DNA from 2 places in the Glycomyces sp. NPDC046736 genome. Region 2 is predicted to be linked to the other one. Evidence: riboswitches for the same ligand, from Rfam matches in the RefSeq annotation. Region 2 holds a riboswitch; the other holds the start of a gene.
The links. A riboswitch is a leader RNA that binds a small molecule or an ion and turns the genes downstream of it on or off. The one in region 2 is predicted to bind cyclic di-AMP.
Positions count from the first base shown of each region.

Region 1: another riboswitch for cyclic di-AMP. It lies ahead of AB0B28_RS04930 (NlpC/P60 family protein); the one in region 2 lies ahead of AB0B28_RS12760 (NlpC/P60 family protein).

Region 1 covers NZ_JBEYYO010000003.1:247,624-263,155, forward strand. Annotated here, with positions in the region: gene AB0B28_RS04865 (glycoside hydrolase family 13 protein) at 1-55, opposite strand, end outside; gene AB0B28_RS04870 (LacI family DNA-binding transcriptional regulator) at 71-1,069, opposite strand; gene AB0B28_RS04875 (maltose ABC transporter substrate-binding protein) at 1,221-2,456, shown strand; gene AB0B28_RS04880 (ABC transporter permease subunit) at 2,493-4,040, shown strand; gene AB0B28_RS04885 (sugar ABC transporter permease) at 4,037-4,927, shown strand; gene AB0B28_RS04890 (hypothetical protein) at 5,479-5,943, shown strand; gene AB0B28_RS04895 (hypothetical protein) at 6,192-6,392, shown strand; gene AB0B28_RS04900 (ISAs1 family transposase) at 6,574-8,103, shown strand; gene AB0B28_RS04905 (DUF222 domain-containing protein) at 8,154-9,695, shown strand; gene AB0B28_RS04910 (hypothetical protein) at 9,992-10,219, opposite strand; gene AB0B28_RS04915 (hypothetical protein) at 10,267-10,467, opposite strand; gene AB0B28_RS04920 (heavy metal-associated domain-containing protein) at 10,553-10,774, opposite strand; gene AB0B28_RS04925 (metal-sensitive transcriptional regulator) at 10,787-11,173, opposite strand; cyclic di-AMP (ydaO/yuaA leader) riboswitch at 11,417-11,569, shown strand; gene AB0B28_RS04930 (NlpC/P60 family protein) at 11,578-12,525, shown strand; gene AB0B28_RS04935 (beta-N-acetylhexosaminidase) at 12,675-14,291, opposite strand; gene AB0B28_RS04940 (cell division protein DivIVA) at 14,589-15,532, opposite strand, start outside.
Region 2 covers NZ_JBEYYO010000011.1:83,441-98,972, reverse strand. Annotated here, with positions in the region: gene AB0B28_RS12830 (glycosyltransferase) at 1-105, opposite strand, end outside; gene AB0B28_RS12825 (glycosyltransferase) at 102-2,435, opposite strand; gene AB0B28_RS12820 (GtrA family protein) at 2,371-2,862, opposite strand; gene rpsE (30S ribosomal protein S5) at 3,575-4,216, shown strand; gene rpmD (50S ribosomal protein L30) at 4,227-4,409, shown strand; gene rplO (50S ribosomal protein L15) at 4,412-4,882, shown strand; gene secY (preprotein translocase subunit SecY) at 5,149-6,483, shown strand; gene AB0B28_RS12795 (adenylate kinase) at 6,527-7,162, shown strand; gene map (type I methionyl aminopeptidase) at 7,168-8,001, shown strand; gene AB0B28_RS12785 (DUF1707 domain-containing protein) at 8,026-8,508, shown strand; gene AB0B28_RS12780 (DUF1707 domain-containing protein) at 8,539-9,012, shown strand; tRNA gene AB0B28_RS12775 (tRNA-His) at 9,058-9,133, opposite strand; gene orn (oligoribonuclease) at 9,229-9,837, opposite strand; gene AB0B28_RS12765 (sigma-70 family RNA polymerase sigma factor) at 10,444-11,400, shown strand; gene AB0B28_RS12760 (NlpC/P60 family protein) at 11,550-12,548, opposite strand; cyclic di-AMP (ydaO/yuaA leader) riboswitch at 12,556-12,708, opposite strand; gene AB0B28_RS12755 (fused MFS/spermidine synthase) at 13,145-13,954, opposite strand; gene AB0B28_RS12750 (MerR family transcriptional regulator) at 13,986-14,642, opposite strand; gene AB0B28_RS12745 (heparinase II/III family protein) at 14,734-15,532, shown strand, end outside.

The DNA of each region.
Region 1 (15,532 bases), on a different contig from region 2:
AGGAGCGCGGGTACACCTGGTAGATGACCGCGTCGCGCCACCATTGTTGACTCATCGGTGAGTTCCCTTCTCAGTCTCGGGGCGCCGCACCGGTGGAACCGCGTACGACGAGTTCAGGTCGGAACAGGTATTCCGACGACGGCGTGGGCTGCCCGGCGATCTCGTCGAGCAGCGCCCGGGCGGCGGCGGTGGCGATGTCGCGCACCGGCTGCCGCACGGTCGTGAGCGGGGGGTTGGTGTGGGCGATGAGAGGGGAGTCGTCGTAGCCGACGACGGAGAACTCGGAGGGGACGTCCAGGCCGCGCTCCTGGCCTGCGCGGATCGCGCCCAGCGCCATCATGTCCGAGCCGCACACGACGGCCGTCGCGCCGCGGTCGATCAGGCGCGAGGCGGCGGCGTGGCCGCCCTGCTCGCCGAACAGCGTCAACTCGATCAGTTCGGGGCCGACGCCCTGCATGGCGGCCCGGTAGCCGGAGATCTTGCGGCGCACCGGCCAGTACCGGTCGGGCCCGGAGACCAGGCCGATCCGGGTGTGCCCGAGCCCGGCGAGGTGCTCGACGGCGATCCGCGCGGCCACGGTGTCGTCGCACGAGAACGAGGCGGCTTCGACGCCTTCGGGGTGCCCGGTCACGAACGCGACGGGAAGTCGCTTGTCTTTCAGTTCCTGGTAGCGCTCGGTGCTGGCGGCGGTGTCGGCGTGCAAGCCTGAAACGAAGATGATCCCGGCGACCGCTCTCTCGCGGAGCATCTCCACGAACTCGTCCTCCGACACGCCACCGGGCGTCTGGGTGCACAGCACCGGCGTGTACCCCGAACCGGCCAGTACGTTGGAGATGGTCTGCGCGTACAGGGGGAAGATCGGGTTCTCCAGTTCGGGCACGACCAGGCCGATGAGGCCGATAGCGTGCTTGCGGAGAGCTTGGGGGCGTTCATAACCGAGCACGTCGAGAGCAGTGAGGACGGACTGTCGGGTCTGCTGACCGACGCCGGGCTTGTCGTTGAGCACCCGGGACACCGTTGCCTCACTGACCCCGGCCTGCCGGGCGATGTCAGAGAGTCGAAGCCGCATGATGACAGACTAGCCTATCTGAAACTTGGCAACAGTTTGATTGCAAGGCTTTCCCACTTCTGAAACATCTTGCTAATATCCGAGGGAGTCGGGACGCGAGTCCCCGGACCAGCGGCCCCCGCCCCGGGGCCCCTCAATGAGGAGAGAAGTCATGCGTAGAAGGACCCTGGGTATCACCGCCGTCTCGGCCGCCGCGCTCGGCGCCGCAGCCGCCTGCGGTTCGGACGAGGACCCGAAGAACGAGGAGTCCACCGAATCGTTCTCCGGCGAGCTCGTGATCTGGGCCGACGAGACCCGCACGCCCGTGCTCAAGGAGTTCGTCAAGGACTTCGAGAACTCCGTGGGCGTCAAGGTCATCGTCGAAGAGCACGTCGAGACCCTCCGCGAAGACTTCCTCACCGCCGCCGAGCAGGGACAGGGCCCCGACATCGTCGTGGGCGCGCACGACTGGTCCGGCCAATTCGCCGCCGACGGCGTCATCGCGCCGATCACCCTCAACGAGAACCAGAAGGCCGCGCTCGCCGAAGCCTCCGTCAAGGCCTTCACCGTCGACGGCAACCTCTACGGCGTCCCCTACGCCATGGAGAACATCGCGCTCATCCGCAACACCGACCTCGCGCCCGAGGCCCCCGCCACCTTCGAAGAACTCATCACCGCAGGCCAGGCCGCCGGCACCGACGAGGTCCTCACCATGGAAGTCGGCGTCGACGGCAACGCCTACAGCGCCTACCCGCTGTTCTCCTCCATGGGCGGGTACCTGTTCAAGGACGACGGCACCGGCACCCTCGACCCCAACGACGTCGGCGTCGACTCGCCCGGCGGCGTCGCCGCGTTCGAGAAGTTCGCCGAACTCGGGGCCGACGGCATCCTCAAGACCACCATCGACTCCTCGAACACCATCCCGTTCTTCGTCGACGGCAAGACCGCGTTCATGATCTCCGGCCCCTGGGCCCTCACCGACGTCCAAGGCGCGGGCCTGAACTACGAGGTCACCGCCATCCCCGGCTTCGAAGGCCAGAACCCGGCCTCGCCGTTCCTCGGCGTCCAGGGCTTCTACGTGTCCAACACCGCCGGGAACGCCGTGTTCGCCCAGGAGTTCGTCACCAACTACGTCCTCACCGAGGACCTCCAGGTCAAGCTCGCCGAAGCCGGCGGGCGCCTCCCGGCGCTCACCGCCGCCGCCGAGACCTTCTCCGAAGGCAACACCGACGTCCAGGGCTTCGCCGCCGCCGGCGAGAACGCCGTCCCGATGCCGAACATCCCGGCCATGAACGCCGTCTGGGAGCCCTTCGGCCGCGCCCAGGCCGACGCCGTCGACGGCGTCTCCACCGGCGCCGACGCCGCCGCGACCGCCGCGCAGTCCATCCGCGACGCCGTCGCCGGATAACCCCCGCTCCACACCCGACGAGCGAAGGAACGCACAGTGCTCGACCAACGTTCCCGGACGGCCGGACCAACGACCGCCGCGGGCCTGATCATCAAGATCGGCGTACTCGCGGTGGTCGCCGCGCTGGCCGTCTGGGCGGCGTTGCCGCTCATCGCAGCCGGGGCCTGGTGGGGCCTGGCGCTGGAGGCGGCCGTAGTCGCCATCGTCTTCTACGTCTACCTCCAGCGCCGGGCCGTCCAGCTCAAATACCTCATCCCCGGCACCCTGCTGCTCATCGCCTTCCAGATCCTCCCGGTCTTCCTGACCGTCGGCACCTCCTTCTCCAACTACGGGGACGGGCACCGCGTCGACAAGGAGACCGCGACCGAGGCGATCATCGCCGCGGGCGTCCAGCAGACCCCCGGCGGATCGACCTACCTCCTGGCCGTCGGCGAGTCCGCCTCCGGCGAGCTCACCCTGCTCCTGACGAACACCGAGGACCGTTCCACCTGGGCCGGCACCGAAGAGGGCCTGGTCGAACTCGAAGGCGCGACCCTCGACGAGGCCGGCCGCATCACCGCCGCCCCCGACTACACGGTGTGGACGCTCGCCGACCTGAACGAGCGCCAAGGCGAACTGGCCGAGCTCGCGGTCCCGACCGGCGAAGACTCCGGCATCAAGGTCCAGGGCCTCTCGGCGTTCGAGGGCATCTCGACGCGCTCCTACGACGAGGCCTGCGACTGCATCACCGACTCGGCCACCGGCACCGTCTGGCACGCCGACGACGAGACCGGCACGTTCGTCACCGACGACGGCAAGGCCGCGCTGGTCGGGTGGCGCGTGGGCATCGGGGCCGACAACTACCTCGACGTGATCACCGACCCCAAGATCCGCGGGCCGTTCCTCGGCGTGTTCGCCTGGAACATCATGTTCGCGGCCGGGTCGGTCCTGTTCACGTTCGCGATCGGCCTGGGCACCGCGATGGCGCTCAACAAGCCGTCGATGCGGGGCACCAAGGTCTACCGGGCCCTGATGATCCTGCCGTACGCGATGCCCTCGTTCGCGATGCTGCTGGTGTGGGCGCAGATGTTCAACCGCGACTTCGGGCTGATCAACGACCTGTTCAACCTCAACGTGAACTGGTACGGCGGCACCTGGTCGGCCCGCGCGATGGTCCTCATCGCCAACACGTGGCTGGGCTGGCCTTACATGTTCCTGATCTCGCTCGGCGCGCTCCAGGCGCTGCCCTCGGACTCGCTGGAGGCGGCCAAGATCGACGGCGCGACCGGCGTGACGGCCTTCCGCAAGATCACGCTGCCGTTGCTGCTCATCGCTCTTACGCCGCTGCTGATCTCGTCGTTCGCGTTCAACTTCAACAACTTCAACGCGATCGAGCTGCTCTCGGGCGGCAACCCGTTCAAGGCCGGGGACGCCGTCGGCGGGACCGACCTCTTGATCACGTACGCGTTCCGGCAGGCCTTCGGGGCCTCCAGCGCCGACTACGGCTTCGCTTCGGCGATCAGCGTGTTCATCTTCCTCATCGTGGCCACGATCTCGGCGGTCATGTTCCGCTTCACCCGCAACCAAGAGGACGTGTACTCATGACCGTCGGCGAGAAGCGCAAGGGGCGGCACCCGTTCGCGAAGTGGGCCACCGAGTTCGGCTGGCGGCACGTCGTGGCGCTCACGGTGCTGGTGTTCGGGCTGATCCCGATCGTGTACGTGATCTCGGCGGCGTTCAACCCGAACGGGACGCTGTCCTCGACGAGTCTGCTGCCGACCGGGTTCAGCCTGAACAACTTCGAGAAGCTGTTCACCGACGACAACGTGCCGTTCGCGAGCTGGTTCATGAACTCGCTGGTGATCGCGGTCCCGGCGGCGTTCATCTCGATCCTGATCTCGTCGCTGGCCGCTTACGCGTTCAGCCGGTTCCGGTTCAAGGGGCGGCGGCCGATGCTGCTGTTCCTGCTGCTGATCCAGATGTTCCCCGCGTTCCTCGCGGTGGTGGCGCTGTACCTGATCTTCGGGACGATCGGCGAGTTCTACCCGGTGGCGGGCCTGAACACGAAGCTCGGGCTGATGCTGGTGTACATGGGCGGGGCGCTCGGCGTCTCGACGTGGCTGATGAAGGGGTTCTTCGACACGATCCCCAAGGAGCTCGACGAGGCGGCCACGATCGACGGCGCCTCGCACGCGCAGATCTTCTTCGGGATGATCCTGCCGCTGGCGACGCCGATCATCGCGATCTCGGGGATCCTGGCGTTCGTGGGGACGATGAACGACTTCATCCTCGCGTCACTGTTCCTGACCGACCGGCCGGAAATGACGCTCGCGGTCGGACTCAAGACGCTGACGGCCGAGAACTCGCCAGCGAGCTATTTCGGGATCTTCGCGGCGGGGACGCTGTTGACCTCGGTGTTGACGGTGGGGGTGTTCATGAGCCTCCAGCGGTACATCGTCTCAGGCCTGACCGGCGGTGCCGTGAAGGGCTGATCCGTCCACGTCGCGTAGCCCCCGCTCTCACGGGGGTGACCGGGCCCGGCACGCAGGGAGCCTCCCTCCTGGCGTCCCGGGCCCTTCAGACGGTGGGAAAGACCCCCAGCAAGCAACCGGGCCACAAGGACATCCTCGACGACTTCAAAAGCCGAGGCCACATCTCAATCCCAATGCTCGTCCAAACCGGGCTGTACCCCTGCCACATAGCGGGCAACGCCCACTTCCACCAGATGGTGGCCTACTTCTCCCAAGCAGACGCAAATGCGATCGCCCAGGCCTGCCCACCAAGCGACTAATTGGCGAACCCCTGACGCAGGAACGATTCGATAGACTCGATCGGTGAAGTCTCGGCCCAATTCCGACTAGGTCGAGATCGTCTCCAGTCGTTCCTGCGAAAGGCCACTACCCCCGTGACCACCGCTAAACACGGCGGATCCCTCCCGAAAAGTTCGCCTCGCCGATCCGGCGCTTCTTCGGGTCCCGCTTCCCCGAGCACCCCCACCAGACCCACCCGCACGCCAGGCCGCTTCCACTCGGATGGCGATCCGATGCGAGACCTGGGACCTGGACGCGAAACCCACCCGGAGGAGTGGCAGCGGCTGATCCAGGAGGCCGAGGATAAGGGCGTCGAGATCCGGTCTCGGCCAGGCGGCATCGCCTACAACCCTGGGGGTCCGGGGGACCCAGGGCAGATCATCCTCGACCCGGATGCGTCTATCTGGGCGCTGCGCCACGAGATGAGCCACATGCGGGACAACGAGGCGGCAGGCTGGCCCGGAACGCGGGCGGCATATGACCGCAGGTTCCTCGCAGCGTCGGAAGAGCGTTCGTACAACCTGGAGATCGACGGAGCGCGCGCGATGGGGAGGGACGACCTCGCCGACCAACTCGTGGAACTGCGCGACACTCGACTGCGGGAGATCAAAGGCAACCTGGACCTCGGAGAGGATCTCCTCCCGCGGGAGGTCACCAATGAAATCTTCGGTGACTGGGATTTCCCGTCGGGACTGTGACCGGTGGCCAGGAACAAGCCGCGTCGCAGGACCGGCTATATCGTTGACATTGAAAGCGAGGGGTCCGAGTGTTGTTCGAATATGATGAGACGTTTTCTCCGATGTCCACTGCGGAGTTGCGGGCGGTTGTGGAGTCGCCGGGGCGGTCTGTGGTGTATCGAGCTCGGTGCATTTCGGAGCTTGGGCGGCGGGCCGCCGGGGAGGCCGGGGTCGTCGAGGATCTGTTGCGGTGGGCCGCGGATGCTTCGATGCGGCGGAGCAAGTGGGTCGGGACGGTGAGCCTGGCGGGCGTGGCGGCGGCTGCGGTGGGGTATTCGCAGGAGGACCCGGCGATTCGGGGCAGGCTGCGGGAAGTCCTCGAAGGCTGGGACCCGTATGAGAGCGGCGACCTCGTGTTCTGGACCAAGAAGGAGCCGTGGCTGCGGGACATGGCCGATATCGGCGAGTGAGGAGCCGCCCGGTGGGCGGGCCCCCAATGTCGTTCACGAGGGCAATTCTCCTGCGACGACGATATCTTGAGCGCGGCTCAGCATCGCTTCTCGAATGGGTTTCGGTTGGTGGGGCCGTGTCTTGGGGTCGGGTTTCTTCGTTGAGTGCTTCGAACGTGTCCGGGTTCGAAGGGGGAAGCCGTTGTCTGGCAAGGATCTGGCGGAAGTTTGTGGTGTCGCGCGGTTCGAGGAGTGCGCTGCGGAGTTGACCGATCCGCGTGGGATGCGGGGCCGGTGCTATCCGCTGTCGGTGTTCGTCGCGGTCGCTTTGGCGGGGCTGTTGTGTGGGAGGAACACACCGTTGGAGTGGGCCAGGTGGGCCGGGGAGGCGCCGGAGGTGGTGGTGCGTGCGCTGGGTGGGATCGGCATCGAGGTCGGGGGCGTCTCGTGGTGGTCGCTGCCTTCGTACAACCGCCTGGTCGAGGTGCTGTCCGGGCTCGATCCTGTTGAACTGGCCCGTTTCGCTTCCCGGATCGTCCCGGTGGCCGAAGGCGAGGCGACCGACCTGGTGCGGCAGGTCCGGTCCGACGGGAAGCGCCCGGTGGGTGCCGGGCGCGGCACCGGGGACGGGTCGAAGCTGATCGTGGTGGGCGCCTTGGCCGACCGGGGCGGTCTCGGCGGCCAGACCATGACTGATGAGGGCGAGGAGATCGCCGCGCTTCGGGCTTTGTGCGAGGGCCTGGACGTCGAGGGGGCATTGGTCAGCGCGGATGCCTTGCACTGCAACGAGGGCACCGCCCAGGCGGTGCTCGATGCCGGGGCCGACTACTGCCTCTCGCTCAAGGGAAACCGGCCACTGCTGCATACCCTGGCCAAGCACTTGCCGTGGAACGAGGTCGACAACGCGCACACCTCCCGCGAACGGGGCCATGAGCGATCGCAGATGCGGACAGTGAAGGTCCTCGCCGCTGGCGGGGCGGTGCGTCTGGACTTCCCGGGCCTGACCCAAATCGCCCGGACCCGCCACTGGACCCGCGACGAGGCCACCGGCGAAGTGAACCATCATGTCATGTTCTACCTGACCAGCCGCAACACGCGCGCCTTGCAACCGGCCGAGTTCGCCGAGGCCATCCGCGGCCATTGGGGCATCGAGCCGGCGCATGGGACGCGGGAGGTGGCCTTCGGCCAGGACCGATCGACCACGCCCGCAGGGAACCTGGCCGCGAACCTCGCCAGCCTCCACGGTGCCGCAATCGCGATCCTCAAACGCCTAGACACCGCGAAGGCCAAGGACAGCAACGACGTCACCGCCTGGAACGACCACCTCAGCAACCATCCCTACACCACACCACTAGAAATCCTCGGCATCACCCACGACAAACAAGAGCTCCAAGCGTGCTTACCTCATGAAAGCCGTGCACTGCCCCTGAGATCCCGCCCGCGCACGGGGTTGGTCTGCGTGGCCGGGCCCGTTGGGCCCGGAGTTAGAGCGGCGGCGACAACGAGGTGTGGGGCCGGTCCTGGTTGGCGCTCGGCTTTCTGCGGCGGGTGGGCCCGGGTCTTTTGGCGGCGACAACGAGTCGGGCGGCGGCCTGGGGTGGCTTTTCGTGGCCGGGTTCGTTGGGGTTGGGGTTCAGGCGGCGGCGACAAAAGGGTGGGCGGGGAGCCGGGGTTGGTTTTCGTGGTGGGGTTGGGTTGGTGGCGCGGCGGGGGTTGTGACCTGGGAATATGAGTAGTCTTTCCCCTTGTGGGTGATGACAGTGTGTCTGGGTGGTTCTATCATTGAACCAGTACAAGGAAGCGAAAACCACGATCTTGTTTGAGGAGGTGTTTCCGATGGCAACCGATACCGCGACTCCGACTCGCACGGAGAAGTCCACTGCCATCCACACGCTCCTCGACGAAGCCGCGACTGCCATCAATGATTTCCATGCCCGTGTGCTCGCAGCGGTGATGGAGGCGCAGGCGTGGAAGATCCACCGGGATGTCGACGGGTACTCAGGGCTGCGGGATTGGTTGTGTGCGAAGTTCGACTTCCACACCCGGGTCGCTGCCGACATCGCAGCGATCGCTCGCCTGTCGCGCAAGTTCCAGACCCTCGCTGCTGCTGCCACCACGGGGGCGGCTCGGATTGATCAGGTCGCTTATGCGGTAAGGCAACTCGACCGCACTCCTGCCATGCGCTTGTTCGCCCGCACCCCGTTCCGGGCACCGGTGGTCTCCCCCTTCGACCCCAAGGTTTCCTGCGCCACGCCCGAACACCTCATCGCCGAGTACTGCGCCCATGCTCCGTTCAAAGACCTGCAACGCCATCTCGATGAACTGGCCGCGCATCTGGCTGAAGAGACCGAGCTGCTCGAAACCCTTGGGGAGCAGTCCCTGCAATGGATCGAACTGACCGAACAGGGCAACGGCATGTGGTCGCTCTCCGGCGAACTCGCTGATGAGACCGGGCGGTTGCTCGACAAGTATTTGAAGACCGCCTGCCTGCCCCCGCGCCAAGAAGAGCAGGACAGTGAAGGCGTCTTGCCTGCGAAGGCGAACCGGGATGCCGAAGCGCTGCATCAGCTCTTGGCGGGCTACGGGACCAGCCCCGAGGCCACCACTCGGCATGGTCACACCGCGACCCTCGACCTCGCCGTGGACATCGAGACGTTGCAGGGCAAGGACACTGACCGGGTCCCGACCCTCGAAGGGAAGCCGGTCTCGGTCGCTCAGGCTCGCCGCCTCGCTTGTGAAGCCAGCATCATCCCGAGCGTGTTCAACTACCAGACTGGTGAAGCGATCGAACTCGGCAGGGCCGCCCGCCTCCCCAATGTTGCGTTGCGCAGGAAGCTGGAACTCGAACAGCCCCAGGGTTGCGCTTGGTACGGATGCAACCGGCCGATCGCTTGGACCGAAGCCCACCACATCACCCACTGGGCCGACGGCGGCGAAACGACCGCCGACAACCTCATCCTCCTGTGCCGCTTCCATCACGGGCGGATCCACACCCAAGGCTGGACTGTCGAGAAAACCGGCCCCGGCAAGGCGATCATCACCCACCACGACCACGACACCGGCACCGCCGCCAAGCAAGGCGCGACCGAGTGTGGCTGTGAGGACTGGCGCTCGGATCAAGACATCGACGCGGAGAACCAAGACTCGGATTGGGATGTGTTCCCGACCGGCCTCTACCGATCGGAATGGCCGCAGACCATGAAACCCGATCTCGATGCCAGAGCCGAAGCGGTCTCAAGGGAACGAGCACACGCTGCCATCAAGAAAGCGAAGGCGCGATGTCGCGAACGCTTCGCCACCCCCACCACCAAACAACAGGCCTAACAGCCTGGGGCACCAGCATGCCCAAAACCAGCCACGCCCCAAAACCCGGGCCCAATCCCCGCCAGACAGCCGCATTCCCCGCCCCACCCAACAACACGCCTCGTTGTCGCCGCCGCCCGAACAGCAACCATCCCTAAACCAGGAAGCCCGAAAACCCCGCCCGCCCAATCACTCACCTCGTTGTCGCCGCCAAAGACCCGCGCCCACTCGCCGCGGAAAGCCGCACAACCCACCCACCCATCCACTCACCCCGTTGTCGCCGCCGCACTAACCCGGGCTCAGTCTGACCCGAACTGCTACTCCTGGTCGCTCTTGTCGAACTGCAAGCCTTGGGGAATCAAGAACTGTGCATCGGACTTGACGTCCTTGCTGCGTTTGGAAAGCAGCCATTCGGTGTACGCCTCCTGGCGTCGTTCGCGGAGCCAGCGGTGGTGTTCGAGGCGGACGGTGAGGCGGAAGGTCATGTAGGGGACGGCGAGGGCTACCAGCACGGTGACGAGCATGAGCCAGTCTTGAGCATCCATGGGGGATTATCGCGCCGCCTGGCTACTGGCTCGGCGCAGTGAAGCGGTCAGCTCCAGTGCGGGGGGCGGTCTGCCAAGAGTTCTCGGTCCCTTGCCGAGAGGGTGCGGGTCTTGCCCTTTGCTTTCGCGGGGGTGGTTCGGGGGGTTTGTTCGCCCCAGCCTCGGTCGGTGTCGTCGGAGGTCTGGTCGGGGAGGATCGCGAAGTCCTCGTCGAGTTCGACCGAGCGGTCGTCGTCGGAGACTGACATGGGATCGATGGTACGTCAGTTGACCAAGACCAGGACAAGGGTGAGGCCCTGAACACCCGGTGAACGGGGGTGCAGGGCCGGGGTCTCAGGCGGTGCCGACGAGTTCGTAGCCGGCCTCGTCGACCGCTTCACGGACGGCGGTCTCCTCGAGGGCGGCTTCGCTCGTCACCGTGACTTTGCCGGTGTCCAGGGCGACGTCAACCTTCGCGACGCCCGGGAGCGCCGAGATCTCCTCGGTGACCGCTCCTGCGCAGTGTCCGCAGGTCATGCCCTTGACGACGTAGACAGTTTCCATGTGAGTCTCCATCTGAGTTCGGGATCAGGTGCGCAGCAGGCGCGCTACGGCATCCGCGGCCTCTTTGACCTTGGCTTCGGCGGCGGCCGCGTCGCCCGAGGTCTGCGCTTCGGCGACACAGTGGGCGAGGTGCCCTTGGAGAAGATTGAGCGCCACGGCCTGGAGGCCTTTGGTGGAAGCCGAGATCTGGGTGAGGATGTCGATGCAGTACTCGTCGTCCTCGACCATCCGCTGGATACCCCTCACCTGGCCTTCGATGCGCTTCAAGCGACGCGTGAGCGCCGCCTTGTCGCTGTGGTACCAGTAGTGCTGGCCGTCCCCGTGCTGCGCATCACCAGACTGCGCATCACCAGACTGCGCCTGTGCGTGCGCCGTCTCGGCCTCGGTCCCGGTGTTCGTCTCGGTCGCCATATCGCTTCCCTCCGCCCGTCACTGTATACCCTAAGGGGGTATACCGACAACTGCTCGTCAGTCATGTACTGCGGCCCGTAATATTCCGTGCCATTGTCGCGCCACTGTGCGAGAAATTCTCCCCCCGCCCTTGTCTCCGCCCTTGTAGACCTCTAACGTGAAGCCGTCGCGTCGGACCCTCGGGTGCACCCCGCATCCGCCGCGCGGCACGCCGAATCGGTGCGGCGTCCCAGCGAGGCCGCGTTCCGCGGGCCGCCGGGAGGCGCCCGAACCGGGGAACCAGCAGTCGACCAGGCTTGGTCGACGGGGGTGAATCGCGCCTCAGCGCGCGTAGGACGACCCTTCCTTCCGTCCGAACCCGACAGCTAACCCGGTAGGCGCCCAAAGGAAGGAGCGCATCCTTGATGCGTACCAGGCGCATCGCGGCCGCCTTCGCGGCCGTCGCACTGCTACCCGCCACCGCCGCCGCGCTCACCGCCTCCCAGGCCTCCGCGCAGACCAGCGACGAGATCCAAGCCGAACTCGACGAGCGCCACGAAGCGCTCGAAGTCATCATCGAGGAGTACAACCTCAAGAACGAGGAACTCGAGGACGCCAACGAGCTGATCGCCGAGATCCAGCTCCAGCTCCCCGAACTCGAAGCGGCCGCCCTCGAAGCCAACGAGCGCATGGGCGACATCGCCGCCACCGCGTACACCGGCGGCAACATGACGATGGTCAACTCGGTGCTCTCGGGCGACCCGTCCGACTTCGCCGACCGCCTCATGTACCTCTCGAACCTCACCGACGCCGAGAACCTCCTCCTCCAGGACTCCCTCGCGCAGGTCGCCGAGCTGGAGACCCGCATGGCCGAGCTTGAAGCGCTCAAGGCCAGCGCCGACGAGATCCTCGGCGAGATCGAGGCGAAGCAGGAGACGATCGAGGACGAGATCGCCGCGCTCGAAGAGGAGTTCGACGAGGCGTACGCCGAGGAGAACCCGCAGCCGACGCGCGAGGACTGGGGCGACTACTCCGGTTCGTCGACGGTGGTGCAGTTCGCCTATGACCAGTTGGGCGACCCGTACCAGTGGGGCGGGTCCGGTCCGGACTCGTGGGACTGCTCGGGCCTGACGCAGGCCGCGTGGGCCGCGGCGGGGGTCTCGCTCTCGCACAACGCGGCGTCGCAGTGGAACGAGACGGCGCGCATCTCCCGCGACGAGCTCAAGGAAGGCGACCTGGTCTTCTACCACGGCTTGAGCCACGTGGGGATCTACATCGGCAACGATCAGATCATCCACGCCCCGAACTCGACCACGGTCGTGAAGATCGCGGACATGTACTACGGCTCGATCGACGGTTACGGCAGGCCGTAGCGAGCGGCCGCAGACTCCCCGGTGACGGAGTCGGCTTCCCGTTTCGCTGACCCAGCTGCTGACCCGCAGCGCGCCGCCGGCGCCGTCGCCGGGGACCACAGGCAAAGAGGAAGGCCCGTGCGAAAGCACGGGCCTTCCTCGTGTCGTCCCTATTCGGCGGCGTGTTCGACGAACTGGTGGTCGAAGCGCTTGCGGCGGCCGGTCCCGCCCTGCTGCCAGGGCTTGGGGCCCTCGAGCGGGCGGTAGCCGATGCCCATGGCGTGCAGGCGGACGAGGTGGTCGCTCAAGCGGTCGGTGACCGGGTTGGCCTCGCGCACGTCGAGGTTGGTCCAGCCGACCTCGGCGAGGACCGAGAGGCGCGGGAAGGCGGCGTATTCGACGTCCTCGGGGGTGGGCAGGTACTCCGACCACAGCTGGCACTGCACGCCGAGGACCTTGTCCGCGTCGATCCCGGGGGGCACCGGGTCCCAGCCTGCGACCTTGTCGACCGAGGTGTGGCCGTGGATGCGCAGGCGCTCTTCGGGGCCGTCGCCCTCGTAGTGGTCGTAGTAGCAGTACGGCTCGGGCGAGGCGATCACCTGGTGGCCCGCGGCGATGGCCTTCTTGACGTAGGCCTCGTTGCGCCATACCTGGACGACGGCCTCGGGCGGGGCGCCACCGTCGAGGACCTCGTCCCAGGCGATGACGTTCTTGCCCATGCCCTCCAGGTGGGCGCAGAAGGCCTTGGTGAACCAGGCCTGGACGCCGCGCACGTCCTCGATGCCCTCGCGCTCCATGAGCTCGCGGGCGACCGGGGAGGATTCCCATTGGGTCATCGGGACCTCGTCGCCGCCGATGTGGATGTACGGGCCCTCGAAGACCTCGGCGATGGCCGTGTAGGCCTCCAGCGCGAAGTCCAGGGACTCCTGGGTCGGCTCCAGGACCTCTTCGAAGACTCCGAACGTGGGGCAGACGGGGAGGTTCTGGCCCGCGCCGAGCTCGGGGTAGGCCGCGAGGACCGCGCGGGCGTGCCCGGGGAGGTTGACCTCGGGGACGATGAGGATGTGGCGCTCGCGAGCGTAGGAGGCGATCTCGCGCAGGTCGGGGACGGAGAGGAGCCCGCCGTGGGGGGTCGGCTCGTAGCCCTGCTCGGTGTCGCGGGCGTGGCCGATCTTGGTCTCGGCGCGCCAGGAGGCGATCTCGGCGAGCTTGGGACGCGAGGGGACGTCGAAGCGCCAGCCTTGGTCGTCGGTCAGGTGCAGGTGGACGACGTTGAGCCGGTGGAGCCAGGCCCGGTCGATCATCTTGAGGACGAAGTCCTTGGGCTGGAAGTGGCGGCAAAGGTCGAGCATGACGCCGCGCCAGCGCAGGCGCGGTTCGTCGTCGATCTCGACCAGCGGCACGATCGGGTCGGCGGCGGGGGCCTCGCGGAGCGCGTCCGGGGGCAGGAGCTGGCGGAACGTGGCGATGCCGCGGGCGATTCCGGCCGGGTGGGCGGCGGTGAGCTCGACGCCTTCGGGGGTGACGCTGAGCCGGTAGGCCTCGGCGGCGGTGGTGAGGTCGGCGGGGCGCTCGCCTTCGAGGCGGAAGCGGATCGCCGGTCCCTCGGCGGTGTCGACCACCGGGAGGCGCAGGCCAGTGCCGCGGGCGAGCCCGTCGGACAGGAGCCAGGCCAGCGAACGCAGGTCGGGCTCGGCGGCGATGGCGCTGAGGGTGCTCAGGTCGAGGTCGCCGCCTTCGGCGGTGAGCTGCTGCGGCTGCGGAATCAGCGAGATGCGGCGCTGCATGGTGCGGGGGCTCCTGTGATCGTGTGTTCAGAGTTGGTGTCGGCGTGGCTTCGCCGACGTGCCGGGGCGCGAGTCGCCGAGGCGGCCCGAACCGGGGTGCGAAGGGGGCGGGGAATCCGCTCCCACCGAAATAGTTCAGTTTATTTATAATATAGGGCCGCGCCGCGGTCGGCCAGTGCGGCGAACGGTTTGCCTGTATTTCCAAGAAGGCTCTGATTCCGTCCGACGCCCGGCTGACCGCGGCGCGCGGCTCGGGCCCTGCGGCCCGCTGCTGTTCGGTTGGGTGCTCGGTTCGGCCTACCGGACCACCGGCAACTGCTGGGTGCGGTCGGAGTCGGAGGGCTCGCGCTGCTTGTTGATGACCACCGGGGGCGGGTCCGACTCCAGCGACGCCGCCTCGAACGACGCCGACTCGAATGAAGGGGACTCGAACGAGGCCGACTCGAAGAGCCCGCTGAACGACATCGACGGGGCGGGCGAGGACGACTGCGACAGCGTCGGCTCGTCGTCGCCGGAGACCAGGCCCAGCTGGCGGCGCAGGTCGGTGAGGTTCGACCCGGCGCTGTCCCTTTGACGGGTCAGGGCCGCGACCTCCTCGGCCAGCGGCTGGACCAGCTCGGCGGCGCGCTCCTCGGCGCTGCGCCGCAGGCGCGCGGACTCCTTCTCGGCCTCGGCGCTGATGGTCTTGACCTGCTCGGCGGCCCGGTGCACGGCGTCCTTGGCGTGCTGCTCGGCCTCCTCGCGGCGCTCCAGGGCCCGGTTCTCGGCCGAGCGCGCGCGCTCCTCGGCGAGCGCGAGCCGGTCCTCGGCCTCGGACACGATCCGCTGCGCGGTCGCGATGGCCTGCTGGTGGCGGTCGGCCTCCTCCTTCTGGGCCCGCTCGCGCCGGTCGGCCTCGGCCAGAGCCAGTTCCTGGGTGCGCCGCTTGCGGTGCTCGGCGGCCTCGGCGAGGAGGCGCTGGGCGGCGCCGCGCTGCTCGTCGGCCTCGCGCGCGGCCAGCGCCCGCAGCTCGGTGACCTCGCGTTCGGCGGTGGCCCGTTCGACCGCGATCTCGCGACCGGCCTGCGAACGGGTCTTCTCGACGTCGGAGCGGGCCTGGCTCTGCGCGGTCTGGACCTCCCGGTGGGCGTCGGCCACGGCCAGATCGCGGTTGCGGCGGGTGTTCTCACGCAGTTCAGTGGTCTCGCCCACCGCGCGGGTGCGGATCTCGGCCACGTCCTGCTCGGTGGTCGCGGTGATCT
Region 2 (15,532 bases):
CAATCCGGTCACGGTGAGCGCCAGAGCGATCTGCCCGGGGGAGAGGAGCCGCTGGGCGCTGAACTCCGGCGGGGCCGCGTCGGCCCGTTTGACGTGCGCGTTCACTCGCCGCTCCCCTCAGCGGCGCGATAGACGAGGCGGTCGCCTTCGTCGTAGACCAGCTCGTAGCCCTCAAGGGCCTCGGTGTCCCACAACGCCTCCCACACGTCGTCCTCCGACCCCGGGGTCGCCCTCATGTAGATCCATTCGATCCCCGCCGCGTGCGGGTCGGCGAGGGCCTCCTCCCAGATCCGGTAGGACCCTTCGTAGACGAGGGACCCGGTGGGCACCTGGGACTCGAAGGTCACCGACTCGTTCTCGAAGGACATCATCAGCGTGGTGCCGCCGTCGTGGTGCTCCCTCAGCCAGGCCGCGACGGCCGCGTTGTCGGCCTCCCAGCCGCTGGTGCGGTACTCGGCGGCCTCGTCCAAGGTCACCGCGCCGCCCACGGCCACGGTCGCGCCGCCGATCGTGACGGCGGCGAGGACCGCGGCAGCCCAGTTCGCGCGGACTCGGCGCGCCAGCACGCCCACGAGGTACCCGGCGAAGATCGCCGCCGGGATGAGCATGATGAGCCCGAACCGGACGTTGTACAGCGCGCCCATGACCTCTTCGACGTGCAGCGGGCGCTCACCGGTGTACAGCGCCCACACGAAGAACGGCGCGAAGACGAGCATCGCGTACGGGGTCAGGCGCGCGTGGCGCAGCCGGTGGTGCGCGGCGTAGGCGATCAATCCCGCCAGTCCCAGTGCGGCCGTGACGATCCCGAGGTTGTGCAGCGAGGCGAGTCCGTAGGTCTCGGCGGCGGTGGGGAGTGAGCCGACGTTGGCCTCGCCTTCGGCCACCCACAGCGAGGAGTCGGCGTACTCGCCGGACTTCCAGTTCATCGGGTCGCCGAAGATCGCCAGGTTCCAGGCCATCCACCCGACGACCCCGGCCCCGGCCACGAAGCCGAACACCATGGTGGACCCTTCGGCGTGTGCCCAGCGGCGGTGCCTGCGCAGCGCCGTGTACACCACGATCGCGCCCGCCACGCCGAGGAGGATCCAGCCCTCGTATCTGGTGAGCGTCGCGGCCAGGACCGCCACCGACGCGAGCGTGAGGTCCCGCAGCCGCGCTTCGACGCACCATTCGTGCAGGTGATGCAATGCGGCCAGAGCGCACGCGAACAGCAGCAGCTCGGTCATGGCCGTGGCCTGGAGGTACAGCACGTTCGGGTTGAGCGCGAACAGCCCGGCCGCGGCCAGGCCGCCGGCCCAGTGCCCCGAGAGGGACCTGGCGTGGACGAACAGGTACCGCACCGCGACCACGTAGGCGATCATCGAGACCGCCGCGCCCGCGAACCCGTTGAGGTACAGGACCTCCCAGGCCGCGAGCGGCGCGGCCAGCAGGTGCGGCAGCGGCAGCCACACGCCGCCGAGCTGCGCGAGCCCGGCGGTGGGGCTGTCGACCACGCGTCTGGCGATGAGCAGATGCGAGTTGGCGTCCTTGTATGCCAGCAGCAGTCCCTGGTCGGCGAAGTAGAAGTACGCGGCGATGCTCGCGACCACCGCCGCGAGGAGCACCAGGGCCGCGCCGGGGTCCTTGGGGGCGGTCAGGCGGCGCAGCCAGGCCAGGCGGTGCGCGTCGCGGACCATGTGGCCGTAGACGACCGCCAGGCTCACCAGCGACTTGAGCACCACCGACAGGCGCGCGCCGGTCTGCTCGCCGTGCTCCCTCGGGTAGTGGCCCACCGGGTGCTCGACGATGCGCGCGCCGTCGGAGGTGATGCGGCACAGCAGTTCTGGAGAGATCGCCGCGGCCTCGCCGGTGAGGCGCACGTCGGCCAGGAGCGAGCGGTCGATGAGCTTGTACGCGCAGTCGACGTCCCGGCCCGGGACGCGCAGCAGCGTCTTGCACAGGATCGTCCACACCTTGGCGTTGAGCCGCCGCCGCCACGGGTCGGCGCGGCGGGCCCGGTAGCCGATGACCGCGTCGGCGCGCTCGACGCGCTTGCGTTCGCGCAGGGCCACCAGGTCCTCGGCGCGGAACTGGCAGTCGGCGTCGGTCAGCAGGATCTCGCGGAACCCGGTGCGGCGCAGCGCGGCCTCGATGCCGGTGCGCACCGCCGCGCCGTAGCCGAGGTTCCGCTCGTGGTGGACGGCGATGACCCGCCCGGGGTGGACCGCGGCCAAGCGCGCGATGATCGCGCCGGTCGCGTCGTCGCTGCCGTCGTCGACCACGATCACGGCGTGCGGGACGCCCTCGCGGACCAGGACGTTGAGGAAGTCGCGCACCGTGGCGGCCACGTTCGCCTCCTCGCGGTAGGCGGGCATGACCACGGCCACGCCCTCAGTCGTCGGCGGTGGCGCGGGCGGGGCCGGGAACGGCAGCCGCTGTTCGGCGATGATCGTCAAGGGAGTCTCCAAAGAGCTCGGGGTCCGCCGCGCGGCGGCGGAAGATCAGGTGGTCGGAAGCGAGATAGGTGAGCAGCGCGCCCGCGCCCACCCCGACGGCCGCGGCGGCCACCGGAGGCGCGAACTGCGAGACCAGCGCGAACACGGCCGTGTTGCAGGCCAGGCTGACCGCGACGGTGGTCTGGAACGCGACCCAGCGCGCGGCCAAGGCCTTGCGGCGAAGGCGCGGCAGTCGCCGGTCGCGCCACGTGAAATAGGTGCTGAGCAGGAAGTTCACCTGCGCCGAAGCGAGGAAGCCGACCGCGTTCGCGAGCGTCTGCGGCGTCCCGGCCCCGTGCAGGGCCACAAGCAATGCGGCCTGGATCGCGAAGCAGACCAGGCCCACCGCGGCGAAGCGGACCAGCCGCGACAGCGGCGGCAATCGCATGGGGAACGGCCTCCCGAGGGCAGGGTCGACCAACGCGCAGGCTCCATTCGGAATCGCGCGAGGTCACGACGAGGACAGGGGGAAACGATGGGTGAAGAAATGGAGAGAAAGGAACTATTGCCTATGAACACTGTCTTATGTGCTCGGACCGCGGATGCCGCGGCCCTGTTCGCGTCCCGGTGTCTCCGGGGCGCGCTTCGCTCACTGAACGGGTTGTGACGACCACGGTAACCCGGATTCGGCAGGTCGTGGGGCCGCGGTAGATGACGCGGACGTTACACGGGGCCAACGGTTCTCGGGGAATGTCCCATTTGCGGGAAAAGCGATCCGGCGTATGCGTGCGAATGGGACGGGTCGCGGACGCGGTGGCGGATTCCCGTGTCGGAAAATTTACCGAAAAGACTTACCCGATCAGGGGAGACCGGCGAGTAGCTTTATCGAGTTCTGAAGGAAATCGCCATTCGCCATTCGGCTCATGAAAAGAACAAGACCTATGAAACGATTAATGCTCATCTTTATGCGCGGCCAATCCGAGACCCCTGACCTGTGTCCCCTGCCTCATCCCCACCCCGCCGTTCGCCGCACGACCCCTGAGCAGGCATAATCGAGAGGTTGCGCCCAGGCGCGACGTCTTCCGGCCCCCAGGGCCGGGAATTCCAGCGAGTCAGCCCTCTCTCGGGCTGGCGTTGAGCGAACGAAGGGAATCAGTCTCGTGGCTGATCAACAGCAAGCGGCCGGCGGCCGGGACGGCGGCGGCGACCGCCGCGGCGGTCGCGGTCAAGGTCGCGGAGGGCGTGAGGGCGGTCGCGGACGCGACCGTGCCGAGAAGTCCCCGCACATCGAGCGCGTCGTCACCATCAACCGCGTCGCCAAGGTCGTCAAGGGCGGCCGCCGGTTCGCTTTCACCGCCCTCGTGGTGGTCGGCGACGGTGCCGGCAACGTCGGTGTCGGTTACGGCAAGGCCAAGGAAGTCCCGGCGGCGATCGCCAAGGGTGTCGAGGAAGCCAAGAAGAACTTCTTCAAGGTTCCCCGCATCGGCGGCACCATCCCGCACGAGACCTTCGGCGAGGACGCGGCCGGCAAGGTCCTCCTCAAGCCGGCCTCCGCGGGTACCGGTGTCATCGCCGGCGGCCCCGTGCGCGCCGTGCTCGAATGCGCCGGCGTCCACGACGTCCTGTCCAAGTCCCTGGGCTCCTCGAACGCCATCAACATCGTCCACGCGACGGTGAAGGCGCTCAAGCAGCTCGAAGCCCCGGAGGCCGTCGCGGCCCGCCGCGGCATGGCGCTGGAGGACATCGCTCCCCAGGGTCTGCTGCGCGCCCGCGCCGAAGCCGCCCAGGCTGCGCAGGGCTAGGGGGATCGACATGGCACGTTTGAAGATCACCCAGCACAAGTCGGTCATCGGCGAGAAGCCGAAGGCCCGTGCGACCATCCAGACGCTCGGCCTTCGCAAGATCGGCCAGACCGTCTACAAGGAGGACCTCCCGCAGTACCGCGGCATGGTCCACCGTGTCCGTCACCTGGTCGACGTCGAGGAGGTCGAATAGTCATGGCGATTCGCATTCATGACCTGCAGCCCGCACCCGGCGCCAAGAAGGCCAAGACCCGCGTCGGTCGCGGTGAGGGCTCCAAGGGCAAGACCGCAGGCCGCGGCACCAAGGGCACCAAGGCCCGCAAGACCGTGCCCGCCGGTTTCGAGGGCGGGCAGATGCCGCTCCAGATCCGGCTGCCGAAGCTCAAGGGCTTCAAGCCGCACAACAAGCTCGTGTACCAGGTCGTGAACCTGGACCGCCTCGTGGAGCTCTTCCCCGAGGGCGGCGAGGTCGGCCCCGAGCAGCTCCAGGAGGTGGGCGTCCTCAACAAGAAGGAGCTCATCAAGGTCCTGGGCTCCGGTGAGCTCGAAGGCGTCAAGTTCACCTTGAAGGCCCACGCCTTCTCGGCTTCGGCCACCACCAAGGTCACCGCCGCGGGCGGCACGACCACCGTGGTGGACAAGAAGACCGGCGAGCCGCTCGCTTAATTCAAGAGAGCGTCCCCGCAAGACGAACAGATGATCTGTCGGAACGGGTCGGAGGGAACTCCGGCCCGTTTCGTCATGGTCAATGCCGGTACGCTGCCACCGCGCGCGCCTGCTAGGCTCCCTTGGCGAGGACCACCGTCTTCCTCGGGCGTGTGACCCTCTCGCTACGAACTACACACGCCCACTGGTTACTAAGGCCTGCACCGCGATCCGACGGCGCTTGCCCCATGGGCCCCGCCAGGGGGTCTTGTTCAGGAGGAACCGCATTGCTCTCCGCCTTCATCAGCGCGTTTCGGACCCCCGATCTGCGCAAGAAGATCCTGTTCACCTTGATGATCATCGGACTGTATCGTCTTGGTGCCCAGATGCCGAGTCCCGGCGTGGACTACGCAATGGTGCAGAGCTGCCTCAACGCGCAGCCCACGGACGAGTCCGGCGTCTTCGGCCTCCTGAACCTCTTCACCGGTGGAGCGCTCCTCCAGCTCTCGGTCTTCGCGCTCGGCGTCATGCCCTACATCACCGCGTCGATCATCATGCAGCTGTTGACCGTGGTGATCCCCAGGCTTGAGCAGCTCCGCAAGGAGGGCCAGCCCGGCCAGGTCAAGATCACCCAGTACACCCGCTACCTGACGCTGGGCCTGGCCCTGCTCCAGGCCTCCGGGTACATCGCGCTGGCGCGTTCGGGGATGCTGTTCCAGACCCAGTGTCCGGGCATCCTCCCCGACCTCTCCGAGACCAGCGCCGGCATCCCGTTCTGGATGTCGATCGTGACCGTGGTGATCGTGATGGTCGCCGGCAGCGCCATGATCATGTGGTTCGGCGAGCAGATCACCGAGCGCGGCGTCGGCAACGGCATGAGCCTGTTGATCTTCGCGTCCATCGCCGCGCAGATGCCCAGCCAGTTCTGGGCCCTGCGCGAGTCCGAGGGCTGGTTCATGTTCGCCGTCATCATGAGCCTGTGCCTGGCGATCATGGTCGCCGTCATCTTCATCGAGCAGTCGCAGCGGCGCATCCCGGTGCAGTACGCCAAGAAGATGATCGGCCGCAAGATGTACGGCGGGACCTCCACGTACATCCCGCTGAAGGTGAACCAGGCCGGCATCGTGCCCGTCATCTTCGGTTCCTCGCTGCTCTACATCCCGACGCTGTTCCGCCAGCTCAACCAGAACAGCGAATCGCAGTGGGTCGACTTCATCGACCGCTACCTGCTCAACCAGGGCTCGTGGGTCTACATCTCCCTGTACGCGCTCCTGATCATCTTCTTCACCTACTTCTACGTGTCCATCACCTTCAAGGTCGACGACGTCGCCGAGAACATGAAGAAGGCCGGCGGGTTCATCCCGGGCGTGCGCCCGGGCAACCCCACCGCGACCTACTTGCAGCGAGTCCTGTCACGCCTGACCTTCCCGGGTTCGCTGTACCTGGCCACGATCGCTATTCTTCCCAACCTGGCCATCATCGCGTTCGGTAACCAGCAGCTGTTCGCGCAGTTCGCGTTCGGCGGCACCTCGGTGCTGATCATGGTGGGCGTCGGTTTGGAGTCGGTCAAGCAGATCGAGTCCCAGCTGATGCAGCGCCACTACGAGGGCTTCCTGCGCTGAGGCAGGCGCCGCCCTCATAGGTGACGACACGGGAGGAACACTTTTGCGACTGGTACTCGTAGGCCCGCCCGGGGCCGGCAAGGGCACCCAGGCGGAGATCATCGCCGAGCGGCTCGGCGTCCCCAAGATCTCCACCGGCGACATCTTCCGCGCCAACGTCTCCGGCGGCACACCGCTGGGCCTGAAGGCCAAGCAGTACATGGACGCCGGGGACCTGGTGCCCGACGAGGTCACCAACGACATGGTGGCCGACCGGCTGGCCCAGGACGACGCCAAGGACGGCTTCCTCCTCGACGGCTATCCCCGCAACCCCGAGCAGGCCAAGGTCCTCGACCGGGTCCTCGAAGCGGCCGGGACCGCCCTCGACCTGGCGCTGGAACTGGTCGCCGGTGACGACGAGGTGGTCCGCCGCCTCTCGGGCCGCCGCGTCTCCAAGTCCACCGGCAAGGTCTACCACCTCGAATTCGACCCGCCGGCCGACCCCGACTCGGACGACCTGTACCAGCGCACGGACGACAAGCCCGAGACGATCAAGAACCGCCTCAAGGTCTACGCCGAGCAGACCGCCCCCCTGATCGGACACTACGAGTCCCAGGGCAAGCTGGTGCGGATCGACGCCATCGGCGAGGTCGCCGACGTCACCGAACGCGCCCTCGCGGCCATCGGCGCCGCAGCGTAGTCGTCGTGTTCCGTCGTCAGCGCATCCAGTACAAGACCCCCGAGCAGTTCCGCAAGATGCGGGCCGCCGGGCTCGTGGTGGCCGAGGTGCACCAGGCCATGCGCGAGTCCGCGGGACCGGGTGTGACGACGGCGGAACTCGACCGCATCGCCGAGCAGGTCATCCGCTCCTCGGGGGCGGTGCCCTCGTTCAAGGGCTACGACATCGGCTTCGGGCCCTACCCGGCCTCGATCTGCTCGTCGGTCAACCGCCAGGTCGTGCACGCCATCCCCTCCGAGGACGCGGTCCTCGCCGAAGGCGACCTGCTCTCGGTCGACGTCGGCGCGATCGTCGACGGCTGGCACGGGGACGCGGCCATCACCATCGAGATCGGCACCGTCGCCCCTGAGCTGACCGCGCTGCGCGAGGCCTGCGAGGCCTCGATGTGGGCCGGGATCAAGGCCGCGGCCACCGCCAGGCGCCTCGGCGGGATCTCCAACGCGATCGAGCGGTCCGTGGAGCAGTCGGGCGAATACGGGATCGTGACCGGCTTCGGCGGGCACGGCATCGGCACCGAGATGCACCAGGACCCGCACATCCTCAACTACGGGCGCCCCGGTGAGGGCCCGAAGCTGCGCACCGGCATGGCCCTGGCGATCGAACCGATGATCACCCTCGGCTCGGCCGACACCGCCGAACTCGAGGACGGCTGGACGATCGTCACCGACGACGGCTCGGTCGCGGCCCACACCGAGCACACCATCGCGCTGTGCGAGGACGGCGTCTGGGTCCTGACGGCCCCCGACGGCGGGGTCGAACAGCTGGGCGAACTGGCGGCGAGCGCGGCTCGCGAGAGCTGATCCGCCGGTGCCATAATTGGGCTCGTGACCGAAGACCACGGCAAGCTGCGCATCTCGAACGCCGACCGCGAGAAGGCGATCGAGCAGCTGCAAGCCGCCCTCGACCAGGGCCGGATCGACCTCGCCGAGTTCGACGACCGGACCCGTTCGGCCTACGAGGCCAAGACCAACGCCGAACTCGACCTGATCTTCGACGACCTGCCCGGCGGGCGGCCCAAGGTCGGCGAGGTCGAGCCCGTACGCGAAGAACAGCCCGAACGCGGCCCCGGACACGGCGAGGCGACCGCCCACGGCGGCCCGCACGGCGACTCCGGCAGGGGCGCCGCCTGGATCCACGAGACCCCCGCGCTGCGGGGCCTGGTCGTCGTCGGCGGGATCTGCACCCTGATCTGGCTCGCGACCTCGATCTCGTCCGGTTCGTTCGACAACTTCTGGCCGATCTGGCCGATCCTCGGCCTGTCCATCGCCACGTTCGTGCAACTGGTCAACCGCGGCCGCTGGCACTGAGCCCACACCCCTCTGCAAGGAGCCCACTGAATGTCCTCCCTCGAACGGTACGGCGACCGAGAGACGCGGATCGGCACGCCCGAGCGCACCGCCATGACCGAGATCCTGCGCGCGGCCGTCGACCAGGACTACATCGACCTCGACGAGTACGAGAAGCGCGTGGACGTGCTCCTGGCGGCCAAGACCGTCGGCGAGGCCGAAGTCGTGCTCGCGGACCTGCCCTCGTACCAGCGCCTGGTCGAGGCCGCCGAGCCCGACGCGCTCAAGGCGCCGGACTGGGTCAAGTGGCTGTGGTTCGGCATCTCGATCCCGATCGGCATCAACCTCGGCGTGTGGCTGATCCTGCTGGCCACCATCGGGTTCGTGTACTTCTGGCCGGTGTGGGTCATGGTGCCGCTGCTGGTGGTCGCCTCCTCGCTGACGGCCGCCGAGCGGCTGATCATGCGCCCGGCCGCTGAGCGCAAGCGGCGAGAGAAGCTGCGCCGCAAGCGGAACCAGCGATAGCGACACGCGAAAGGCCTCACGGCGATGCCGTGAGGCCTTTCGACTTGGGGTGATCGACGGGGCTCGAACCCGCGACCTCCTCGACCACAACGAGGCGTTCTACCAACTGAACTACGACCACCAAGATCGGTCTTCACAGGGGTTGAACCCTGCGACCGGCGACAATCATAACCAATGGGCGGCCCTGGCCGTCAAGTGGGTTCGGTGTCGGGCGTCTCACGCGCCCGGCTCGGCGAGCGAGGCCGCGGCGGCCTTCGCCTCGTCGCTGGTGGGGCCGGGCAGCGGCACGAACACGGTGCGCCGGTAGTACTCCAGCTCCTTGACGCTCTCCTTGATGTCGGCGAGCGCGCGGTGGGCGAGGCCCTTGGGGGGCTGGTTGTAGTAGACGCGCGGGTACCAGCGGCGGCTGAGCTCCTTGATGGAGGACACGTCGATCATCCGGTAGTGCAGGTGGTCGTCGAGCCGCGGCATGTACTTGGCGATGAAGGTGCGGTCGGTCGCGATCGAGTTGCCGCACAAGGGAGCCGTGCGCGCTTCGGGCACGTGCTGCTTGATGTACTCCAAGACCGCGTCCTCGGCCTGCTCCAATGTGGTCGGCGAGGCGCGGACTTCGTCGGTGAGCCCGGACTTGGCGTGCATGTCGGCCACGAACGCGCCCATGTTGTCGAGGATCGGACCGTCGCAGGCGATGACGATGTCGAGGCCCTCGTCGAGCGGCGTCAGGTCCGGCTCGGTGACGAGTACGGCGATCTCGATGAGGGCTTCGGTCTGCGGGTCGAGGCCGGTCATCTCGCAGTCGACCCACACTAGGCGTTCTTCTGTCACCGGGCCAACTCTACGCGCACGCGTCCCCTGAGGTGATCTGCGCGGCAGGAGGTCGGAACAGCTCCGCGGGAGCGATGGGAGGCGCAGACTGGAGAAGAACGAGGGGTGTTCGGAATCGGACATCAACGCCTGGGAAAGGTGTTGCTTGTCACCGCTACCGTCCGCTATGGTGCGGATATCAGAGCGTCGCTGCCTTTGCGGTCACCATCGCAGTGATAAGGGCCGCATTGAGATGATCTCTCAGCTTTTCCAAGGTAAGGCGCGTGTACCCCTAGAGATTGAAGGTTTGCGATGAAGCAGGCCGAAGACGATACCGTGACCAGGACTCGGGCCACCGCATCTCGAACGAGGTGAGGTGATCCCCGTCTCAGAGGCATCATGAGCGCTTCGGACCCCCGTCTAGGGGACAGGAGCCGTGAACTGAGCTTAGCCGAAGGGACCGGGGTAACCCAAACGGTGCAAACGGCCGGAAGCACTTCCGTTGGCATCGATTTGGTAACCGTGGCGCATCGAACACCGGGGCACGGAATTCCACGCAACGAAGCGGTCGTTGTAACTGGTACACCGTTCACGCGGTGTCGGGGGACGAGGAAGCTGGAGGAGACCTTGAGCGTGGAGACAACGACAACACCCACCCTCACCACCGAAGAGGTCGCTGAGGAACGAGACCTTGTGGGTGTGTACCTGCATGAGATCTCGAAGACGCCGCTGCTTGACGCCGCCGCCGAGGTCGACTTGGCGAAGGCGGTCGAGGCCGGCCTCTTCGCGAAGCACCTGCTCGGCGAGGGGGAGACCTTCGGCGAGGCCACCGAGAAGGACCTGAAGCGCCTGGTCGAGGACGGGGCGAAGGCCAAGGAGCAGTTCATCAAGGCGAATCTGCGGCTGGTCGTCTCGATCGCCCGCCGCTACGTCCGCTCCGGGATGCCGATGCTCGACCTGATCCAGGAGGGCAACACGGGCCTGGTCCGCGCGGTCGAGAAATTCGACTACCAGCGCGGGTTCAAGTTCTCGACCTACGCCACCTGGTGGATCCGTCAGGCCATCAGCCGGGCGATCGCCCAGCAGGAGCGCACCGTGCGCCTGCCGGTGCACCTGGTCGAGGACGTCAACCGGATGCGCAACGTCACCCGCCAGCTCACCCGTGAGCTCGGCGGCGACCCCGAACCGGGCCAGATCGCCGAAGCCCTCGGCGTCACGGTCGAGCGGGTCAACGAGCTCATCCGCTGGAGCCAGGACACCGTCTCGCTGGACACGCCGATCGGCGACGACGGCGACACCAATCTCGGCGACCTGGTCGCCGACTCCGACGAGCCCAGCCCCGAGGACGTGGTCCTCGCCGGGATGGAACGCCAGCGCATCGAAATGATGCTCAACCACCTCGACGAGCGCTCGGCGGGGATCGTCAAGGCCCGCTACGGGCTCGAAGACGGCCGCGAGCACTCCCTGACCGAGGTCGCCCACCGGTTCCACCTCTCCCGCGAGCGAATCCGCCAGCTGGAGATCCAGGCGCTCGCACGCCTGAAGGAACTCGCGAACGACCAGGTCATGGCCGAGGCGGCGTAGACGAACGACACGAAGGGCCGGGGTGAGAACCCCGGCCCTTCGGCGTGTGCGCGGAATCGTATTTCCTATAGGAAATACGATTCCGGTGGCGCGGTGCGTCCGTTTCGCTCGGCTCGACGTGCTCGGTGCGGCCCGCCGCCACGCGAGCGTCAGACGCGGCGGTAGCCGTCGATGGACATGCCCATGTCGAGGCTGGAGATCTTCACGACGTCGCCCGGCTTGGGGGCGTGGATGACCTGGCCGTCGCCGATGTACATGGCGACGTGGTTCTGGCCGTTGTAGAAGACCAGGTCGCCGGGCTTGAGGTCGCCACGGCCGATGGAGCTGGTCTCGTCCCACATGGCCCACGTGGAGTGGGTCAGCGAGATCCCCGAGACGCCGTAGGCGCCGGAGATCAGGCCCGAGCAGTCCCAGGTGTCGGGGCCGGCGGCGCCGAAGACGTAGGACTCGCCGAGCTGGTCGCGGGCGAACTGGACCGCGGCGGTGGCCGCGTCCGAGCTGTACGCGGCGGTGGAGCTCGACGACGAAGAAGAGGACGACGACGAGTTCGAGCTCGTGCTCTCGCTCGCGGCGGACTCCTCGGCCAGGGCGGCCGCTTCAGCGGCCTCGGCCTCGGCGGCCTCGTCGTAGGCGGTCTCGGCCTTGGCGATCTCCGCGTCGAGGTCGGCGACCTCCTTCTCGGCCTTGGCGATCTCGACTTCGAGGCCCTCGGCCGCCTTGGTGGCGTCCTGGGCCTCGGTGTACTTGTCGGACTGCTCCTGGGCGTAGGCGACGAGGGTCGAGACCTTCGCGCCGAGCTCGTCGTCGGCCGATTCGACCGCGGCGGTGACGTAGGAGAGCTGGACTTCCGCGGCGCCGTATTCGGCGGTGGCGGCGTCGATGACCGTCTGAGCGTCCACCAGCTGGGCCTGGAGCCCGGTGAGGGTGGTGTCGGCGGCTTCGCGCCGGGTCTCGAGGTCTTCGAGGTGATCCTCGATCTCGGACGCGGAGGCCGTGTCGTACTCGATGGGCGCCGCGTCGGCGTGCGAGCCGGCGAACGCGGTCACGAGGCCGACGGTGGCGAGGGTGACGCCGGTGTAGGCGGCGACGCGGCGGAGGATCGTCGCGGCGCGGTTGGTGTGTTCGGTATTCGTGCAGACTTGAGCCACGAGGTGGCCTTTCTTCCTCGGCCGCCTACCGGGTTAGCTGTCGGGTTCGGGCAGGGAAGTGCGCCCTACCCGCCTTGCGGCGGGATTCACCCCGTGCGCCGTGAGTGATGGGGGGACGGCGCGGCTGGGTCCCCGGCCCGCGCTGCGGTGTTTCGCCCTGAACCGGGGAGGAACGGGCGGCATGCGCTGCGCGGCTCGGCGGTCCGGACGGGTGGGTCTCTGGGGGAGCCCTGAGGACCCGACCGGAACAGGCGCCGACGCTAGTACAGGTGACCGGCATCGCCAAGTCTCGTGTGAAGCGACCCACCGCCGAGGACCGGACAGTCGGGGACACGAGGCGAGACAGGGCCGCTATCCTGCGGATTTAATGGCCGAACGGGGGAGGGGTGGGTGGTACGGGCGTCGGCGGGCCTGGGAGACGAATGAGACTCGGGTTCTATGCCGCCCCCGGCTTCGATGATGCCCGGGAGGTACGACAGGGCTGAGCGGGCGGAACCGGGCTCGCGGGCCGAGCGGCGCGAGGGGCGAGTCGACCGGAGCGGGCGGGGTGGGTCGCGATCTGGACCCCGAACCTTTTCATATGGCCTCGGATGGGCTCAGAAGCTTCGCAGGGACTTCGGGGGCGGTGGGGACTGGATCGCCGTCTCGTCGGTGGCTGGGGTCGCTCCGGCGATGTAGTCCTTGAGCTCGGCGCCCTCCAGGACCCGGCAGGGGAACGGGGCGCCCGCGCAGCGGCGGCGTAGGGCCGCGACCGGGAGTTCTGCATCCGAAGCCACCGCGACCACGTTGCCGAAGCGGCGACCGCGCAGGACCGCCGGTTCGGACATGATCGCCACGTGCGGCCACACCGCGCTCATCGCCGCGAGCGCGGGCTTGAGGAACCGCATCTGGCCGCCGTCGCACAGGTTCACCGCGTAGTGCCCGCCCGGGCGCAGGACCCGGTGCGCCAGGCGCAGGAACTCCACGCTCGTGACGTGCGCGGGCACGCGGGCCTCGGCATATACGTCGGTGATGATCAGCTCGTAGCTGTCCTCGGGGGCGGCCTCGACCGCCTCGCGGGCGTCGGTGTGGCGGATCTTCACCTTCACGCCCCGAGGCAACGGGGCTTCGGCCCGCACCAGGGCCACGAGCGCCTCGTTGGTCTCCACGGCCTGCTGGTAGGAACCCGGCCGGGTCGCCGCCACGTACCGGGCCATCGCCAGCGCCCCGGCCCCCAGGTGCAGCGCCCGCACCGGCCGCTTCGGCTCGGTCATCGCGTCGACCAGGTAAGAGATCCGCTGCATGTACTCGGCGTCCAGATAGGACGGATCGTCGAGGTCGACGGTGGCCTGCACGACCCCGTCGGCGACGAGGTGCATCAGGCTCGGGCGGTCCTTGTCGCGGTCGAACCGCAGATCATCGGTCATGGGTCGCTATCCGTGCTCGGGGGCGTGGGCCTCACATTGTGCCCGACGGCCCCAGGCCCTCCTGCGTCCTGGCCGAGGCCGCGATGTGCGCGATGCGCCGCAGCGCCGCGAACAGCGTGTCGCCCAGGACCGTCGCCGTCACCGCCTGCTCCACGTCGATCCCGTCGACCCGCGTGGCCTCGGCGATCGCCTCCATGTCCGCCGAAGCGAGCGCCGCCGCCGCGTCCGCGTAGTGCCCCAGCACCTCCTGCGGGTCCGGGTTTCCCAAGCGGTAGAACGCGGTCAGGGCCGTCACCAGGGCGTCCCGGTACATCGGCGGCGCGACCTCGGCCCACCCGTACTCGTTCAGCAACTGGTCGACCGTGCGCTCGGCCGCCTCGGTGGTGCCCTCGCTCGCGAGCGAGAACTTCGGCTCCCGATGCGTGGCCGCCAACGTCGCACCCAGCGCCTGGAACCCCGACTCCGGGTGGCGCGCAAGCACCGTCAACACTTCGCCGATCTGCGCCACCGACAGCCCGGCGGTCTCGGCCAGGGCCCGGATCAACGTCAGCCGGTGCACGTGCTCGGGCCCGTACTCGACCGTGTTGCCCTCGCCGTGCTCACCGGCCTGGAGCAGCTGCTCCCGCAGGTAGTACTTGATGGTGGCGGCCGGGACGCCCGTCCGCTCCGACAGCTCGCCAATGCGCATACAAGGGAGTCTATGACGGAAAGCGCGCCCGCGTTACCGTTGAGCCGCGGCCGAACCCCGCCCCGCCCTCCACCTCGAAAGGCGACGGTCCATGTCCGACCTGCGCACGCCGCTCCTCGCCGAGCTCCGCGAGATCGCCGCGCTCCCCGTCCCGGCCTTCGATCCCGACCTGGCCGACGACTACGCCCGCAGCGGCCGCAGGCTCCCCTACGAGGTCCAGTACTTCGCGCGCCGCCGCCACCTCGCCGCGCTCGCCCTCGTCGGCGAAGGCCCCGCGCTCTCCTCGCTGCTCAAGGACGTGTGCCAAGAGCGCTCATGGGCCCTCCCGGCGCACTGGGACGCAGGTGAGGACCCGCGCACCTGTGTCGACCTCTTCGCGTGCGAGACCGCCCAGACGCTCGCCGAGATCCTGCGCCTGCGCGAGGACGTCGACGGCGCCGATCAGATCGAGGCCGAAGTCCGCGAACGCGTACTCGACCCGCTCTTCGAATCCGACTACCCGTTCGCGTGGGAAGAGCAGATCTCCAACTGGACCGCCGTGTGCGCCGGCGCCGCCGGGATGGCCGCGCTCGCGCTCGAATACGACCTCGAAGCGATCCGCGGCCGCATCCTGCCCGCGCTCCAGAGCTACCTGTTCTCGTTCGGCCCCGACGGCGGCTGCGTCGAAGGCGTCGACTACTGGGTCTACGGCTTCGGGTACTTCACCTACTTCGCCGAGGCCTGGCGGGCCGCCACCGGCGAGGACCTCCTCGCCGGGCACGAGGCCATCGCCGCGTTCCCCGCCCGCGCCCAGCTCTACCCCGGCTCGTTCGCCACGTTCGGCGACACCGGATCCGACTCCCTGCTCCCGGCCGGGCTCCTCACCCGCCTCCACGACCGCCTCGACGCGC